One region of the Priestia sp. YIM B13490 genome, then DNA from elsewhere that is predicted to be linked to it. Evidence: riboswitches for the same ligand, from Rfam matches in the RefSeq annotation. Region 1 holds a riboswitch; the other holds the start of a gene.

Region 1 (7,989 bases):
GATATCGAGTTAGTAGGTTATGGCTCGACGGAAGAAGATACCTTAAGGTTAGCTAGAGATATTGATAAAGTAGATATTTTTCTTGTAGATATTAACTTAACAGGTGCTAAGCTGGATGGAATTCATGCTGCGTATGAATTAAAAAAAATGCAATCTATAGATAATAGCAAGTGGAAAGTTATCATGTTAACTTGTTTAAGCGAAAAAGATGTCATAATTAAGGCTTTTGCAGCAGGAGCTGTAAATTATATTTTAAAAAAAGATATGCATAACATAGCTAATATTATAAGGTCAACTTATGTTGGGAACTTCACAGCTATTGAAGCTATGTTAGAAGATTATCGAGATTTAAAATATGAGCAACAATTGACCAATTTAACCCAAAGCGAACGAATTGTATTTAATATGATGGAGAAGGGATACTCTCGACAGAGTATGCAAGAAGAATTATCGAAGTCTAAAAATACTATTAAAAATCAAATTCAGAGCATTTTTAAGAAATTGTCGGTTAGGAACATAAAAGATGCTATTGAAAAGGCCAAATCGGGTGGATTAGAAAAATGACCATATGTATGGTCATTTTTTTATTTAAGTACTAAAATTTATAGTCTTCAAGCAAAAAAAGACTATAAATTTTAGTGTTTTTTTTAAAAAGTACTACAAAAAAACGCACTACCCAGCTTATAAAAGAAACTGTACTATAAATATATATTGTTGACTGAATATTAAAAGAAGCAAGAATAGGTACTTAAAAATCTATAAAAGAGGGTAGTTCTTGCCATTAAAATAGTTTCAAAGGAAGGATGACTGCCATGTACAATCAAAGGCAAGTGGAAAATCAGAGACACTCCTTTGTTGTTGGTGTGGAATATAGATACGAGGACCTTTTTGTCAAAGTAGAGTTAGGGGAGTTCTGTACAACACCGCTTCATGCTCAACGTATTGCTAACAGTGTGAATAGTATAATTCTCCTGAAAAATCATATGGTCATTATTTTTAAAAATGCAAAATCTATTACAATTAGTGATAATTTCCTCAAACACGAATATCAGTTTAGAATATGCAGAAAACCTACAATGCGCCCTCTTAAGTTATCAGTATTTACTCGAGATCAATCTTATATCGTGAACAAAGAGAACATGAAAGAGGTAAATTGGAACTTGCAAACAGCTTTTCAATACCTTCAAGACCGATACGATGCACAAGATCGAACGCACTTTTCTTTTTGTCAAAGTTCTTTTTATGCCATTCCTTTATCTGTACAAAAACAGAAAGAGATACAGCATGAAACCTCATAAATTAATGAAATATATGGTTGCTGAAAAACAAGTACTTATTCCTTTAAGTGCTTGTTTTTTTTCGTTTTTTTAGTGTTGAATTTTTATTAAGTATATTGAGGCAGCCTATTCACACGACATTCCGTGAAGTATTTGATCCAAAATTGTTTTATTTATGCCTTTCATTTAGTTGGCAGATGAACATCCACCAGTATGCAATGTTTTATTATATGATGTTTTGGTTTCCATTATATTCTTGTTCATGAGCAAATTAATCTATAGAGAGAATGTGATGTTCAACGTCTAGAATCTTACTAGTCAATCTTCATGATATTTAACTAAGGAAGAAGACAGTGAATTATTTTCTATTACTGTTTATTCCAATTAAACAAAGTCTAAACAAAAATAAGTGAAAAGTTTTAACATAGGAAAGAACATTCTTGTGGAACAAATGAACTGTAGAAAAAGGGGATACATAGTTGATTGGATTTCCATTGCTGTATTTAAAATAAAATGAGGAGATGTAAGTTAGGGTAGATTCACGAACTTCATATGTTTCGTATAAGACTGCTAAAGAGGTTATGAATAGTTTCTCATACCATAATCTGTTGAAGGGATTCACTGACCTTTAAATGCTCTTATATCCAATTACCTGATTTAAAACTAATAAGTTATCTATATTAAAGTTATTTTAATCACGAAGGTCCTTTTTTTAGTAGACTTTCGTCAAAAAACTTTCAGTACAAACTGTCTTTATGCGACTTCATTCTAAAAAAGAGAAGTTTATAAAAGCAGGCTAAGGCCTTCTTTTATAAACTCTAAGATTAATCTTCAAATAAATGATCCATTTCTTCTGCTGCTTCCCGTTTTCTTTTTTCTCTGAACTGCATTTTTTCTTCTTGAATCTTGTGTAGCGCAACTCTTTTCGCTTTCTTAGTAGCTTCTGTTTCATCGAACTGTGTAGACTTAAACTTTTGAATATTTAAATGATCGTATAAATTATTAACGAGCTCCATTAATACCCGAGTGTCTATTTGTATGTTCTTTGTCGTTTCTTTTATCTCACTTAACTCATCGTCTAAGTACTGGTAAAATCCATTTGCTCTTTTCAGGTAAGCCTGACCTATTGCATCAATTGTAGCAGCATCTAAAAATGTTTCATCGGGCTCATTATTTTTTAATCGTTCATATTTTCGAATGATATCTGCAATGGCATCCCCAGGAAAACGATAGCCTCTTTCTTTCATATGTTTATGAAGATATTCATCAGCTTCTTCACTTAAAGAAATCATTCTTCTGTGTTTGCTTGCTGTCATTATTCTTCATCCTCCCCAAAGAGTTTATTGAATGTACGATCCATATTTGTCATCGCATCTGAGCATCTTTGCATGGTCTCTATGGTTCGATCATACAACTCATCAATAGCTTGTTCTTGCTTTTCTACTTCTTCCATAATCGATAATGTTTCAATTTGTTCTTTCAAAAAAGCTTGTCGAGAAAGACTTTTTTCTTTGGCTAAACGATCTAATTTACTCACAGCAACTGGACATACATTTCTCACTTTAATCTCCATATTTGTTCTCCTTTTCTGTGTTTTTATTGCATCAACATAAAAAACGTAAAAAACATCTTGAAGAGCATAAGGGGTTTTTGCCCCCACAGGGTGTGTGGGGCTAGGCAGAGCCTAGCTTCACCGTGATACCACGAAAGTTGCTTAGGTGCACGCTTTAAGGTTCCTTTCTGAGTATATAGTGTGGATATAAAGTCCACTTTACAGGTAACTTATGGTGTATATTCTGGTGATGTGAAGTTCCTCTGCAGGTCACACCAGTTTATCGAGATTGAAGAAGTTTTTTGATGATTCGTACTCTAAATGTTGAAATTTTTTAACAGCTTCTTTCATTGAGGATACACCTAATTTGCGTATAATAATTTGTCTTTGTGATTTAATTGTGGCTTCTTCTTTAGACGGAATTAACTGCATTTCTCGTCCAGAATATCCATCTAAAGCAAGCTCAAAAACTTGTTGTTCAGCAACGGTAAATTGATTGAGAAATACTTTTTCTTTCAGGATTTTGCATTCTTCTTCTACACGTTTTAGTTGAGCAACTTCATCCACTAAATCACATGCCATACTCAAAATATGTTCAATTCCCATTAAAAGTTTTTCACTTTGATCGATGATAAGAGCCTCCTGTTTTTTGAGGGAAACCCATGTTATAATAGAAGTCCTTACGAGTTCTACATGGGGTGCTTTCCTGGCAGGGAAAGTGCCCTTTTATTTTGTTTTTCCCCTTACTTCTTTGAATCTTTAAAGAGTTCTTTCTCCAAAAGTTGAACAAGAAATTCTTTTTTGCTCACACCTTCTTCAATACATCTCTTTGCAAATTCCTTGAACAATTCTTCGGGAATATCAGCATTCAAACGCTTAAATCCAGACGGTGTTTTAGTCATATAATCCCTCACACTCTTTAAATACAAGTCACTCAAATGAGTGACTTGTATTTAGTTTAAAGGATAATAATTCCATAGTCAATAAAATTCACCCATATAGCCGAAGATATTGTACAGCAGGTGTGGATTAAGTATTATCAGCTTCTACAGATAGAAGGAAAAGACAGTAAAATTCAGCGTATGCATGGTTATATCGTGTTACCGTTAATCAGAGTATTGATTTTTTAAGAAGAGTAAAGAATAAACCAATAGCATCCTCTAACTATATAGAGAGGGCCCAATACGTACAGAGCAACAATACAATCATTTTGGAACAATTTATAATAGAGAGGTTGGAAAATGAAGAGCTTTGTAAAAGAATAAAGTATTTACCAGATAAATACCAGTATGTTATTTCTTATTTTTATTTTAAAGACTTACCATATGGAGAGATTGCTACCACCTTAAATATTAGCGTGGGAACAGTTAAGGCGAGGCTTCATCGAGAAAAATTTTTGTTAGGAAAGATGTATGCGAAGCACGGCAATAGTTAGTTAGATTCTTTATTTAGTTTCTGTAATGCGGTTTATATTAATTAAAAATATGTTATAAAGGGTTTTTAAAAATAAATGACGAGACTTATTTTGACATAATTCGACACCCATTATATAGTAAGATATTTATAAATTTACATATTGAGATAAAGGCAAACTAGTTGAAAGGTTAGGATGCAAAGCTACAGGTCTAAGGTCAAGTGGCTATGGAAGCTGAACCCCCTGAATATCTGGAGGTAATTTTTATGGACAGTAAAGGACAATTAGTAGCACAAGAACTAAATCAAGAATGGATCAAACTTATAAAGGAAGCTAGGGAATTGGGATTAACCATTGAGGAAATTAAGAAGTTCTTAGAAAGCAAATAGATACCTTGCCCATAAACAACATTAATTATAATTAATGTTGTTTATGGGCATTTAATTCTTGGGATTTTCTATTCAAAAACTCCTTAAATTCCTCTTGAGTAACGTTAGAATTCATCGCTTCTTTAACTAAAGCTAGCCATTCCTGGCAAAGGGTAGTATCATGATTTAAATTATTCATTGTAATATTCCTCCTTCATAACTTGTCCTATTATAAAACAAATCAATTTCCGATATAACCCATAATGACAAAATTATTACTTTTAGCTTACCGGTTTCTTATATTTGGGACTTAATTTAGTTATTTAGCTTATGAAAAATCAACATTTAATAACATATGTAGGCTAATAAATACATAAAAAATGAATGGTAAGTGGATTCAAAGTTAACCCTCGTTTATAGAATTACATTTGAAAGGAATTTTATTAGTGAAAGAGAACAAATTACCTAAAGATTACCTAATAATCGATAATACGGGGAGGGTGAAGATATCACCCCTGTTTTTAAAGCATGCTAATATTCAGCCATCTGCTACAATACAATTCTTTAACTACAAAAATTATTTTGTTATAAAGCAGATTGAAGCTTCACCAGTATTTTTGAAGAAAAAAATGAAGTTAAACAATTTAATTAGAACTATTGATCATTTAGGCTACATTGTAATTCCAAAGATACTCCGCGAAATACATGATATGAACTTATGTGAAAAAATAGGAGTTAAATTAATTAACAAGAGTATTATTTTCTACAAAAAAAGAAAACCGAATAAATCCACGAGTGTACTAAAGGAATCTATGGAACCTGAATTAAATAAGTTATCTTTACTTGAAATAAAGGAAGGAAAGATAAGGATTCCTAATTTTTTATTAAAATCTTTAAATTTAGAAGTAAATATGCAATTACAGTTCTTTACTAAAGACCAAGACACCATTGTTGCAAAAAAACACCAATATGAGTTTTTTACAGAAGGAAATCTTTTTTCTACTGGGCAATCACGCGTAGTAAACAAAGATAAATGTTTAAACATACCTAAAAAGCTAAGGGATTACTTAAACATTAATAACGGTGACATTCTGGAAGTTAAAATAATAGGAGATAAGTTAGTTATAAAGAAAGCTATTTAGAACGAAATAAGAGTTAAAAACTTATATCCAGAAGAAATAGAGGTCTTCTTTTATGATTTGAATTCAGGTTACTAATAATTTTGTAATAGAAGGAAAACTACTTTGCTTTTTCAACAGGAGCCAATAAAAGTAAGAAAATGAGCATTTGTCTAGAGTCCTGAAAATTGCATCGAATGGGAAATTACACGTAAAACAAAAGTTAATTTCGTCAGAGAGCGTTTCTCTGCATGTCAAAGTCGCAAATTAACTAGGTTTTTATTTATAAATGATTGTGACGAAAAAGCACTTTCTAATTGGAAGGTGCTTTTTTCGTTTCTTATAAAAATATAAAAAAGAGGAGAGTTTTTATGAAGGACATTCTTATTAAATCAATGATCGTTCTTACCTTATTAATGGTCGCATTATGTGGAGTAAATCAGAGGAAAACAGAAGCTGCAAGTAAACCAGCGAATCAAGATTTAATCATCATTAACAAGTACTACAACAAGCTTGCATATTTTCATAATGGTTATATTGAAATCGTTGATCCAGTGGCAACGAAAACATGGGATAAAACGCCTGTTGGCTTTTTTAAAGTCGTGAACAAGATTAAAAATCGTCCTTATTATACAGGTCATATTCCTAGAGGCGATCCTCGCAATCCATTAGGAAAACGTTGGTTAGGGTTAAATGCAAATGGTACGTATGGTGATACATACGACATTTATGGAAACAACAATGAAAGTAGCATTGGGAAGTATGTGAGTCAAGGTTGCGTGAGAATGCATAATGCAGACATTGAAAAGCTTTATGACAAAGTCCAAATAGGCACACCGGTTGCTATTACGTATTCCTATAAGAGCTTTGTTGATCTTACGAGCGTATATGGTTATAAGTTTAAAGGTTATCATTTAAAAAGGAATTAGAAAGAACAGAAACTCTACATTAGTTTATAGAGTTTCTGTTCTTTTTTTAGTTATTTTCAGTATTATGCTAGAACTAACCTTAATATTCACTTACAGGAACAAAACTGTTTGCAGGTCCAATATACCCTAATATTACTTTAGTATTCTTATTAATATTAAACTCTAAGTCCATGCTTTTGGAAAGGAAATTATTTTTTAAATCATCTATCACAAATACAACATGTTTTTCGTAAATATCAGACTCCTTCCAAAAGTATGTTAATCTTTTAGGGGAGATCTTACTTGTTTTGGATAGAACTCTCTTTTATATTTAATAGTTACTGTAATCTGTTTTCCGTCTTTTGGAGTAACAAGGAAATCGTAATACGATTCCTTCCAGTCATTTTGGGGTTCTACATCACCATATTGTTTCCTATACCATTCCTCTACACACTTTTCCGCATGATAAGCAACAGCAGTAATTGACGATGAAGAATAAGATGAAATAACACTTTCTTTCTCTTCTTCTTTTAACTCTATAAATACAAGGATAAATTTATTAATCCTTGTTGGTGAATAAGTTATAAATTTTTTCACAATCGCTATACAGTATATTTTGAATCCTAAAACATTTAGTTTGATTAGTTTTTATAAATATGATTAAACTACAAGTACCAAAACACTTTTGTAAAATACCTTGTTTAATCACTATTTGCTCTATATTATCAAAGCTTGTTATATAAGTTTTCTTTACAAAAAATCCAAATTGTAATTTTATAATCTTCTTATTATAATTAAACCCATATTTTTTTTTTGTTTGTTTAAAGTATTGATATAGTAGAATAATTATAATGGATATAAATAATAAACTTAAAGAGTTTTGTAAAATAAGTAAAGCAGTCAAAATAATGATGAAAGGACAATAAGAAATTAAATTTAAAAACCCAGATTTCCACGAAAGTTTTTTTAAAAGAATTGTATCTAACAAATCAGGAGTAATATTTTCTAATAAAGATTTTGTTTTTTCTTTCTTAATAAATGGAAATAACAAAGCGTTATTTGCTTCTGTATTAAATGTTTCACCTAATGTAATTGCTTTAACTTTATGATATTTTAACCAATTAAAGAAGATATTTGTAGTGAAATTTAAAGATATAATCTTATCTATTGGAATTGAATTGAATTTTAAATTGATAAATCCACTTTTTATGTATAAGCTATCATATCCTCTAGATACTGAAAACTTACCAAATTTAATATAGGTTACTACATATCCATATATTAGAGATAAAAGGAATATTAATATTAACAATATAATTGATAAGGTCGTCAAATTAGCTAAATCTTTTAAA
Region 2 (7,989 bases), on a different contig from region 1:
GCTCTTTCAGGTCGTGGCCCCACAATCGACATATCGCCTTTTAACACATTCCACAGCTGAGGCAGTTCATCAATTCGCGTTTGGCGAATCAGCTTTCCTACTTTGGTAACGCGGCTGTCATTTTTAACGGCCCACTGCGCTCCGTTTTTTTCAGCGTCGCTGTACATCGAACGCAGCTTCATAATCGTAAATGGCCTGCCGCTTTGACCTAGACGCTCTTGAAGAAAGAAAGGTGAACCCGGTGTTTCAATCATCACAATGAGCGCAAATAACAAAATGACAGGCAGTAATACCACAAATGCCATAAGCGAAATTGCAATATCACATACGCGTTTACACAGCAAGTAAAAAAGCGGAAAGTCTTTTTTTAGCACATCGGAATCACCGGTCGTTTTCGAGACAATTTGATTCATCGTTTCACTTCCTTCTATATAAAATGAGGAGCTAGTGAGACGGACTCCAAATAACGCCTAGCACATGAATGCGCGCTTTTTCCAGCATATTTTTCGTTTTAACAACGGCATCTAGTTTTGTTTTGCGCTCTTCCACAATGAGCATGGTCGCATCACATTTTGCTGCAAGAATATGAGAATCGGTCTCTTCTAAAAACTGAGGTGTTTCAAAAAGAATCAAATCGTATTCTTCTTTCCATCTTTTTATGAGCTCATCAAAGTACTTGGAAACAAATAGTGTGGATGCGTTTCGAAAGTGAGATCCGGCCGGAAGCACATCCAGTCCTTTGTATGACGTTTGTTTAATGGGTACATGCCGGCCTTTCCCGTTTACTAATACATCCGTTAATCCTTCTGAACTTCCAAGGTCAAAGAGCTGATGAAGAGAAGGACAATGCACGTTTCCGTCAATAAGAAGAACATTTTTTCCTTGTTCAGCAAATGAAATCCCTAGCTTTGCCGTCATAAGCGGCTTTTTATCGTTCACTTCCGCTGATGTGATTGTCAGGCATTTGGCTTCACTATTCAGCAGCACCTCAACATTTTTTCGAATCATATTTGTTTGGTTGATGGTTTTGGCATCTTGATACAGTGAAAATGGATACTTTTTTTGTTTAAAACTCAAGCTTCTCCCTCCTTGCCTTTGCCTGATCACTGCCTTGCTTTTGGTTTCGCTTCATTTTTCGAGACTCCAGCTCGATATGTCCAATAATCGGAAGTCCGATAAGTTCTTGAATATCTTGTTCATTTCGTACTGTACTATCAAGATATTCTCTCAACATCGCTCCCGCTATTCCTACCAACAGACTGACCAAGATAGTAATAGCTGCAACCGGCAGCGGCTTTGGGAATACTTTAAGGCTCTGCGACGGTTCGGTTAATACTTGAATGTTGCTTCCTTTCATTAACTTCATCGCTTGATCTTTTGAAAGAAGAGCTACTTTATTTGCGATTTCACTTACTGTTTTCGAATTCTCGTTTCTTACGGTAATCGTGACAAATTGAGAATTTTCGTTATGATCAATCGTAATTTGTTCACTCAGCTTTTTATTAGAAATAGTTAACTTTAATTCGTCTTTTACACCGTTTATGATCATCGGACTTTTAATAAAATCGATATACGAAGAAATTAATTGGGTATTCAGCTGTGTAATATTAGCAATCTCATCTACATTTTTAGATGTTGCTTGATTAACAAGTACTTGAGTAGATGCTTGATACGTAGGCTTTAGTAGATAGAAACAGATAGTTGTGATGCTCATACTCGTAATGACTATGACTAAAAGCATCGTAAGCCATCTTCTTTTTAAAATTCGAAAAAAATCCTTTAGCTGAATTTTATCCTGCATCGTAAACTCACCTCCATACGCTTTTATCTCTCTGTTACTTACGACTCACTGCTCCGCCGAAAACAACTTTGTTTCTTGTGAGGAATTTCCCTAATCTGCTGGAAGGCTTTTCAACAAAATGATACGTGACGGAAGCCATTGCCAGTGATAAAAGGAAACAAATGCTTAGAATGCTCCAGTACGGCAAAAGCCCGTGTAACAAATACAGCAACGAAAACAGCACGATGAGATGAGTTAAATATAAGCTGTACGAAACTTTACCTAGAAACGACAGCACTCCTGTACGTAAAACCTTTGAAGCTGCCGGCGATGCTAAAGCGATAATAATGAACATACAGCTCCCTACCATCACTGCTAGATTGCGGCATAAAAAGTTATTGGTGATCGCGTAATTTCCCATAATGCCTTCAGATAAATAACAGGTAAATGCAATCAGAACGATAAGACCCTTTTTAAATGTGCCAATTTTCAGATAAAGTTGAATAAAAAAATCTCGGTATTTCGCCGTAACTGCACCCGCGGCGAATAAAAGCAAATAATGATAAGAAAGCAAGAAGTTCGTAGGCTCTAAGTTTGATTGATTAAGCAGTAATAGCGCTGATGATGAAACAAAAACGAAAAACAATAGCATCATGATTTTCTTTGCGTCCATTCGCAGCAAAAGAATCATTAAAAGAGGAAAAATAATTGAAATTCTCATTTCATGAACAAGCGACCAAATAACATTGTTGTAAGCGTCTGTGTTAAATGTGCCAATTAAAAAGAAGTGCTGAAGAAGTAAACTTGGCGACTCGTTTGTGATCCATGAATGATTAAACCATTGGCTTAACTGTGAAATCCCACCTTGGCTAAATAAGATTTTGCATAAAATAGCCACACACACCGCAAACAAGTAAGGAAGATAAATTCGGCAAATTCTTCTTACAAGATAGTTCTCATACCGAAAAGAAGAACGCCCATAAAACGGCAGTGCTAAAACAAATCCGCTTAAGACAAAAAACAAAACAACTGATTCATTTCCACTGCTGAACAATATCCGCAGCGGGCTTTCTTTTACCATGGACAGTAAAAAAGAAGAATCACCGTCATACCTATACTCGCTGAAGCTTGGATAAATCATGAGATAATGATTTATCACAACAAAAAGAGCTGCTAATCCTCTTAAAGAATCAAGTTCTACATATCTTTTTTCCATGTAATCTCCTATCCTAATTTAATAAATAATGTTATCTCTTTATCGCGCAAGGATCATTTCATATAGCGCTAGCGTACTATACAAAACGTTCACTATAGCGAATAAAAAAGTGATAAATCGACAAATATTCTTAATAAAGAACAATTTGTAAGTGAAGTATAGCATAATATACCCGCATCAAGAATAGATATTTTGGCCTATTTTATTCTTTATAAAGAACAAAATATTATTTATTTTATATTTTTATTTACACACAATGCACAAATATGCGTTATAATGAACAAAAAACCTATAAGAAGAGGATGAACTGAATGTGATAGGAGAAAAGATTAAGAATTTGCGACTAAAAAAAGGCTATTCTATTACACGCTTGGCTGAAGAAGCCAATATTTCAAAATCGTATTTGTCTCATTTAGAAAAAGGGTTAAATAATAATCCTTCTCTTCAAATGCTTGATAAAATCGCGTCTTCTCTTCACACAACGATTGATGAATTAATTGAGGGAGACATCAGCTGTCCAGCTCTAACTTCAAAGCCAGCCCTCAATCTAGAGTGGCTTCATTTAATTGAACGAGCCATTCAAGACGGCATGACCAAAGAAGAATTTATTGAATTTCAGTATTATTTAAAGTTCCGTAAAACAAACTGATAGGTCCATTCACGAACGTTTAATTTTTTTGTTATAATCGACCTATTTCGACATCTTTTACAAATATTATTTTGTAAAATAACTGTATACTAAGAATACTATTACAAATTATCCAGATAAGGGCAAAACTATTGAAAAATAGTGACGCAAAGCTTCAGGTCTAAGGCCGCTTTCGGCTACGATAGCTGGGTTCCCTGGCAAAGGGTGGATGAATCGTAATGAAAAAAGAACATGTACTGTCAATCGATCAAGAGTGGGTAAGTCTTATGGAAACAGCCCGCAAGCTGGGTCTGACCATCGAAGAAGTCCGGAAATTTTTATCGGAGCTTAAGCAGAACTAAATTAAAAAAGCACGCTCTAATCAGAGCGTGCTTTTTACAGTTATTATTATTCTTCTAACATTTTCTCATAGAAATGGGCGTTGTTATCGAGCTGCTCAAAAAACGCTTGGAGAGAGTCTGAAATACGTGTATCCATAAAGTACACTGGCGAAGCAGCCTCTGTGCCCCACCTTGCTTCAAAATACAATCCTTCTACGACTTCAAAGAAAATAAAGCCTTCTCTTTCATCATACATATCTAAATCAGGATCATGCTCGTAAAAGTCTTCACGTAAATGCAAGTCTACTGCGCTGTCCGGATCTATAATTCGCTGAAAAGCAGTTGTTTCATCCCTATTTGCAAAGCCATATCCTATTTCCAAATAAAATTGACGGAGCTCTGCCGGGAATTTTGCTCCTAATCTTTGCTCCGCAGCTTCTATCTCTTTTGCTTTCAATGGAAGAAATTTATGCTTTTCATTATGAAGAAAGTCAAATACACTCATATTAAATACGAATTCCTTTTGGTTTGCGTTGATCAAACGTATAAATCTCCGTAAATCCGCACTGTTTTGCCATTTCAACTGCTTCTTTCATATGTGCTCCTACGGTTTCGGCAAAGTGTGAATCAGATCCAATTGTTAAGATTTCTCCGCCTAAATCGCGGTACAGCCCAACAACTTCAAGTGCCGGCAATGCTTCGCCCAGCTTCCCTCTCATACCTGAAGTGTTAATTTCAATTCCAATATTACGATCAATTGCTTTTTTTAAGATATCTGCAAGAATATCTTTGAACTGATGAAAGTCGAAAATGCCGTATTGCTCAAATGCATAGCGCTTCATTAAATCTAAATGAGCCAACACGTCAATATCCGCTTCGCTTACTAGCTTATGCATTTCGTTAAAATAAGCGCGGTAAATTGCTTCTTTATCATTAAGCTCCAAATGTTTACGGAGCTTGATGTTATTAATGTTATGCACCGAACCTAAAATAAAATCAAATTTCTCTTGCTTCATCGTTTCCTGATACTTCTCTTTTAAATAATGCGGCTCACAAATTTCAATTCCTTTTTTAATCACTAGCTGATTTTGAAATTGATCTCTGCATTCAGTTAGTTCTCGTTCATATTTATCAAAATCCATATGACCGTACGTTGGCGCTAGTGGATTTAATGAAAAGTGTTCGGTAAAACAAATTTCGTTTATGCCGTTTTTTACAGCTTGTTCGCATACTTCTTTCATGACTGCCTGTGAGTCAAATGAATTGTTCGTGTGATGATGGTAGTCTACTAGATACATAATTTAGTCACCTCTAGGTCTATTATACATTTCTCCTGCTCTTACTGCACATAGAGACCCTTCTACCGCCTCCCCCACCTTTTTTTGTTCATCAAAAGAATTTCCACTAAAAAAAGATATTTTTCCTCTTCCAGTAATCCTTCTTTTCTTATAAACTAACTTAATATAGCAGATGTTCTGACATACAACTTGACAAACAACTTTTACTTACAAAAGAGAAAGGAAAGAAGAAATGCAGATTGAAAAAAGTTTTGCTCAAACAAAAAGTCCCTTTCTATCTTACTTAAGCTCGTATGCTAAAAAGATGAAAGGAGAACTAAAAGAAGAACCGAAAATCAATTATAGAGATGCGGTCGTTTCTTCAATCGGAGGCTTAATTGCGATTATCATCAGCAGCGCGATTGCACTAGCGCTTGGTTATCCAATGGCGCTTGCTCCGATTGGTGCGAGCTGCGTGCTTGTTTTCGGAGCGCACAAAGGTCCTTTATCACAGCCTCGCCACGTGCTTGGAGGGCACTTGCTCGCAACAGTTTCCGCACTTATTATTTGGAGCTTATTTCATCGAAGTCTAATTACGATTGCGATTGTGCTTGCTTTTGTTCTTATTTTAATGATTCTTACAAAAACCGTTCATCCTCCCGCTGCAGCTAGCGCAATTGTCGCAATTAATACTCAAGCAGGCTGGGGATACTTAGGTATTATTATGATTTGTGCATGTGTCGTTGTATTGATTTCTACCGTGTATAATAATTTATTTCAAGATCGGCAGTATCCCAGGTATTGGGTTTGATATTAGGACTTATACATAAAAAAGACGTCTTTTATGAGAAGACGTCTTTTTTACGTATTGTTACCTACTAAGTTGTTTGCTTTTTCAAAGTCTATTTATCAGCTTTTACTTTACTTCCGTTGAACTAATAAGCTGATAAACTCCCAAACTTCCATCAGATAATTCTTTTACTTTATGAATGCTGTTGAATTTTTTGTATTTAACAGATCCGTCTCCGTACGAAATATCATACTCTTCTGTTGTATATACTTTATACATAGAGTCATCTAGTTTTGTTACTCTATTTACATTAAAGCTTAATAAATCTTCTGTTATTCCCTTTTTGATTAGGTAAGCGGTATAATCTTTTTGTTCCTTGTATTTTGGTCCGTTAGAATCGATATATGGCTCTGCAATAGAGAAGTCTCCACTGTTAATTGAGGAAATTGTAGCGTACATATATTGTTCAATAAAACTAGAAACTTCACTAGTAGATACTCCAGAATTGACTTCCGAACCTTTGTCCGTCGTCTCTTGATTCTCAGAAGGAGCCGATGCTTTTGCTGTAGCTTCTGTCGTATTTTTTTCATCAAAATTAAGCGCAACATCTTCTATGCCTTTTTTAATTGATACTTCTTCCGTTTTCTTTTCTCCGCGTTTTGCATATAGTTTTACTGACCCATCCATTGGCAGTGGACCTAAATAATCAATATCGCTAATTTTTGTTTTTGTGTCTTTACCATTAACGAACAGCGTCGCGTCATCATAATCTGAAGAGATGTATACTGCATGATCTGACCAATCAAACTCAACGTTTACATCTTCTCCGTTGGCGGCTTCAATCTCTTGTTCGTTTTCAACTTTTCCGTAATCATTTTGCACTTCACCTTTTAATGTATGTGTACCAGGTAAAAATGGACCAATCTTTTTAGAAGAGTCACTGCTTACCGTTCCAGCTTTTTGACCGTCAATATATACTGCTGTCGCATCTTCTGTAGACTGAGCCTGTGCATATACAGGGTTTATTTGTACCGTGTAATGATCAAAGATTCCCCACTTCTTTCCGTCTTGTTCTAGCTTAGCGTATGAAGAGTGATCTTCGCTTGGAACTCCTGCTTCAAGCGCTCTGCTATCTGCCGCTAACCCTTCAGAGATTGATTTCATTACATCCGGATTTTCGTGCAAATATGTAATAAATGATTTTGTTTGCTCATCGTTGGCTTCTAGTTGGATTTGACCATCATTAACATATTTTTTTACTTTATCAATATCGTTGCCCTTTACTGAAGCAATAAATTTTTCTGACACGGCTTTAGGCGCCATCATTGTTTTATCTATTCCGTAATAAGCGCCGCCAAGTATAGCAGCTGCTGCTATAACTGAAATCGCAATAATCTTTGTTTTTTTATTGGGAGGTTTTACCGATTCTCTCTCTTCCTCTACTGAAGCTGATGCGGGTTCTACGTAACGGTGTGTTTTTACTCCTTGGCTAGAAGCCTCTTTTCTTTCGACGGGATGTCCACACTCCGGACAAAATTGATGCTCATTTGTTAACTGATGGCCACACTCTCTGCAATATCCCAATTTCTACACTCCTTTTTTATAATGGTATGAAAAAGCACCGCTGTACACGATGCTTTCTGTCAACTTAAAATAGATCATTCAATTCACTGCTGTTTCCCATTCTTGTAATAATGGTTTTGGCTTCTTCTCCTAAACCATTCGCAATGAACGTCAGTACAATCGTAATGACTACATATACAATAAGAGTGCTATAGATACGATCAAGCCCATTTGTTCCGCTTTGCTTAAAGCTAGCAATCGTAAATGGAACCACAAGGAAAATGCTCAGCAAACCAAAATTCATAAAATAAGAGAAGTATTCAACATGGAGAAATGCCAGCACAAGCCCAATTAAAAGTAGAGCTGTTGGAATAATTAAAAACGTGCCAAAGCG

What was found. Region 1 has a riboswitch for cyclic di-GMP ahead of ACFX4R_RS27630 (anti-repressor SinI family protein). Riboswitches for the same ligand answer to the same signal wherever they lie in the genome.
Region 2: it holds a riboswitch for cyclic di-GMP, as region 1 does, so the genes downstream of both, ACFX4R_RS07645 (anti-repressor SinI family protein) here and ACFX4R_RS27630 (anti-repressor SinI family protein) in region 1, are expected to answer to the same signal.

Annotation. Positions count from the first base shown of each region.
Region 1 is NZ_JBHZOT010000021.1:38,114-46,102, forward strand. It holds gene ACFX4R_RS27595 (DNA-binding response regulator) at 1-564, shown strand, start outside; gene ACFX4R_RS27600 (hypothetical protein) at 813-1,298, shown strand; gene ACFX4R_RS27605 (hypothetical protein) at 2,102-2,593, opposite strand; gene ACFX4R_RS27610 (hypothetical protein) at 2,593-2,850, opposite strand; gene ACFX4R_RS27615 (helix-turn-helix transcriptional regulator) at 3,100-3,435, opposite strand; gene ACFX4R_RS27620 (hypothetical protein) at 3,573-3,731, opposite strand; partial or broken gene ACFX4R_RS27625 (RNA polymerase sigma factor) at 3,923-4,264, shown strand; cyclic di-GMP riboswitch class I at 4,406-4,490, shown strand; gene ACFX4R_RS27630 (anti-repressor SinI family protein) at 4,510-4,632, shown strand; gene ACFX4R_RS27635 (anti-repressor SinI family protein) at 4,664-4,810, opposite strand; gene ACFX4R_RS27640 (AbrB/MazE/SpoVT family DNA-binding domain-containing protein) at 5,058-5,753, shown strand; gene ACFX4R_RS27645 (L,D-transpeptidase) at 6,101-6,658, shown strand; gene ACFX4R_RS27650 (hypothetical protein) at 6,917-7,234, opposite strand; gene ACFX4R_RS27655 (PH domain-containing protein) at 7,197-7,989, opposite strand, start outside.
Region 2 is NZ_JBHZOT010000002.1:441,689-449,677, forward strand. It holds gene ACFX4R_RS07620 (sugar transferase) at 1-413, opposite strand, end outside; gene ACFX4R_RS07625 (CpsD/CapB family tyrosine-protein kinase) at 445-1,077, opposite strand; gene ACFX4R_RS07630 (YveK family protein) at 1,067-1,801, opposite strand; gene ACFX4R_RS07635 (acyltransferase family protein) at 1,836-2,996, opposite strand; gene ACFX4R_RS07640 (helix-turn-helix domain-containing protein) at 3,310-3,645, shown strand; cyclic di-GMP riboswitch class I at 3,757-3,843, shown strand; gene ACFX4R_RS07645 (anti-repressor SinI family protein) at 3,864-3,986, shown strand; gene ACFX4R_RS07650 (SMI1/KNR4 family protein) at 4,033-4,506, opposite strand; gene ACFX4R_RS07655 (histidinol-phosphatase HisJ family protein) at 4,472-5,263, opposite strand; gene ACFX4R_RS07660 (HPP family protein) at 5,496-6,053, shown strand; gene ACFX4R_RS07665 (zinc ribbon domain-containing protein) at 6,159-7,616, opposite strand; gene ACFX4R_RS07670 (zinc ribbon domain-containing protein) at 7,681-7,989, opposite strand, start outside.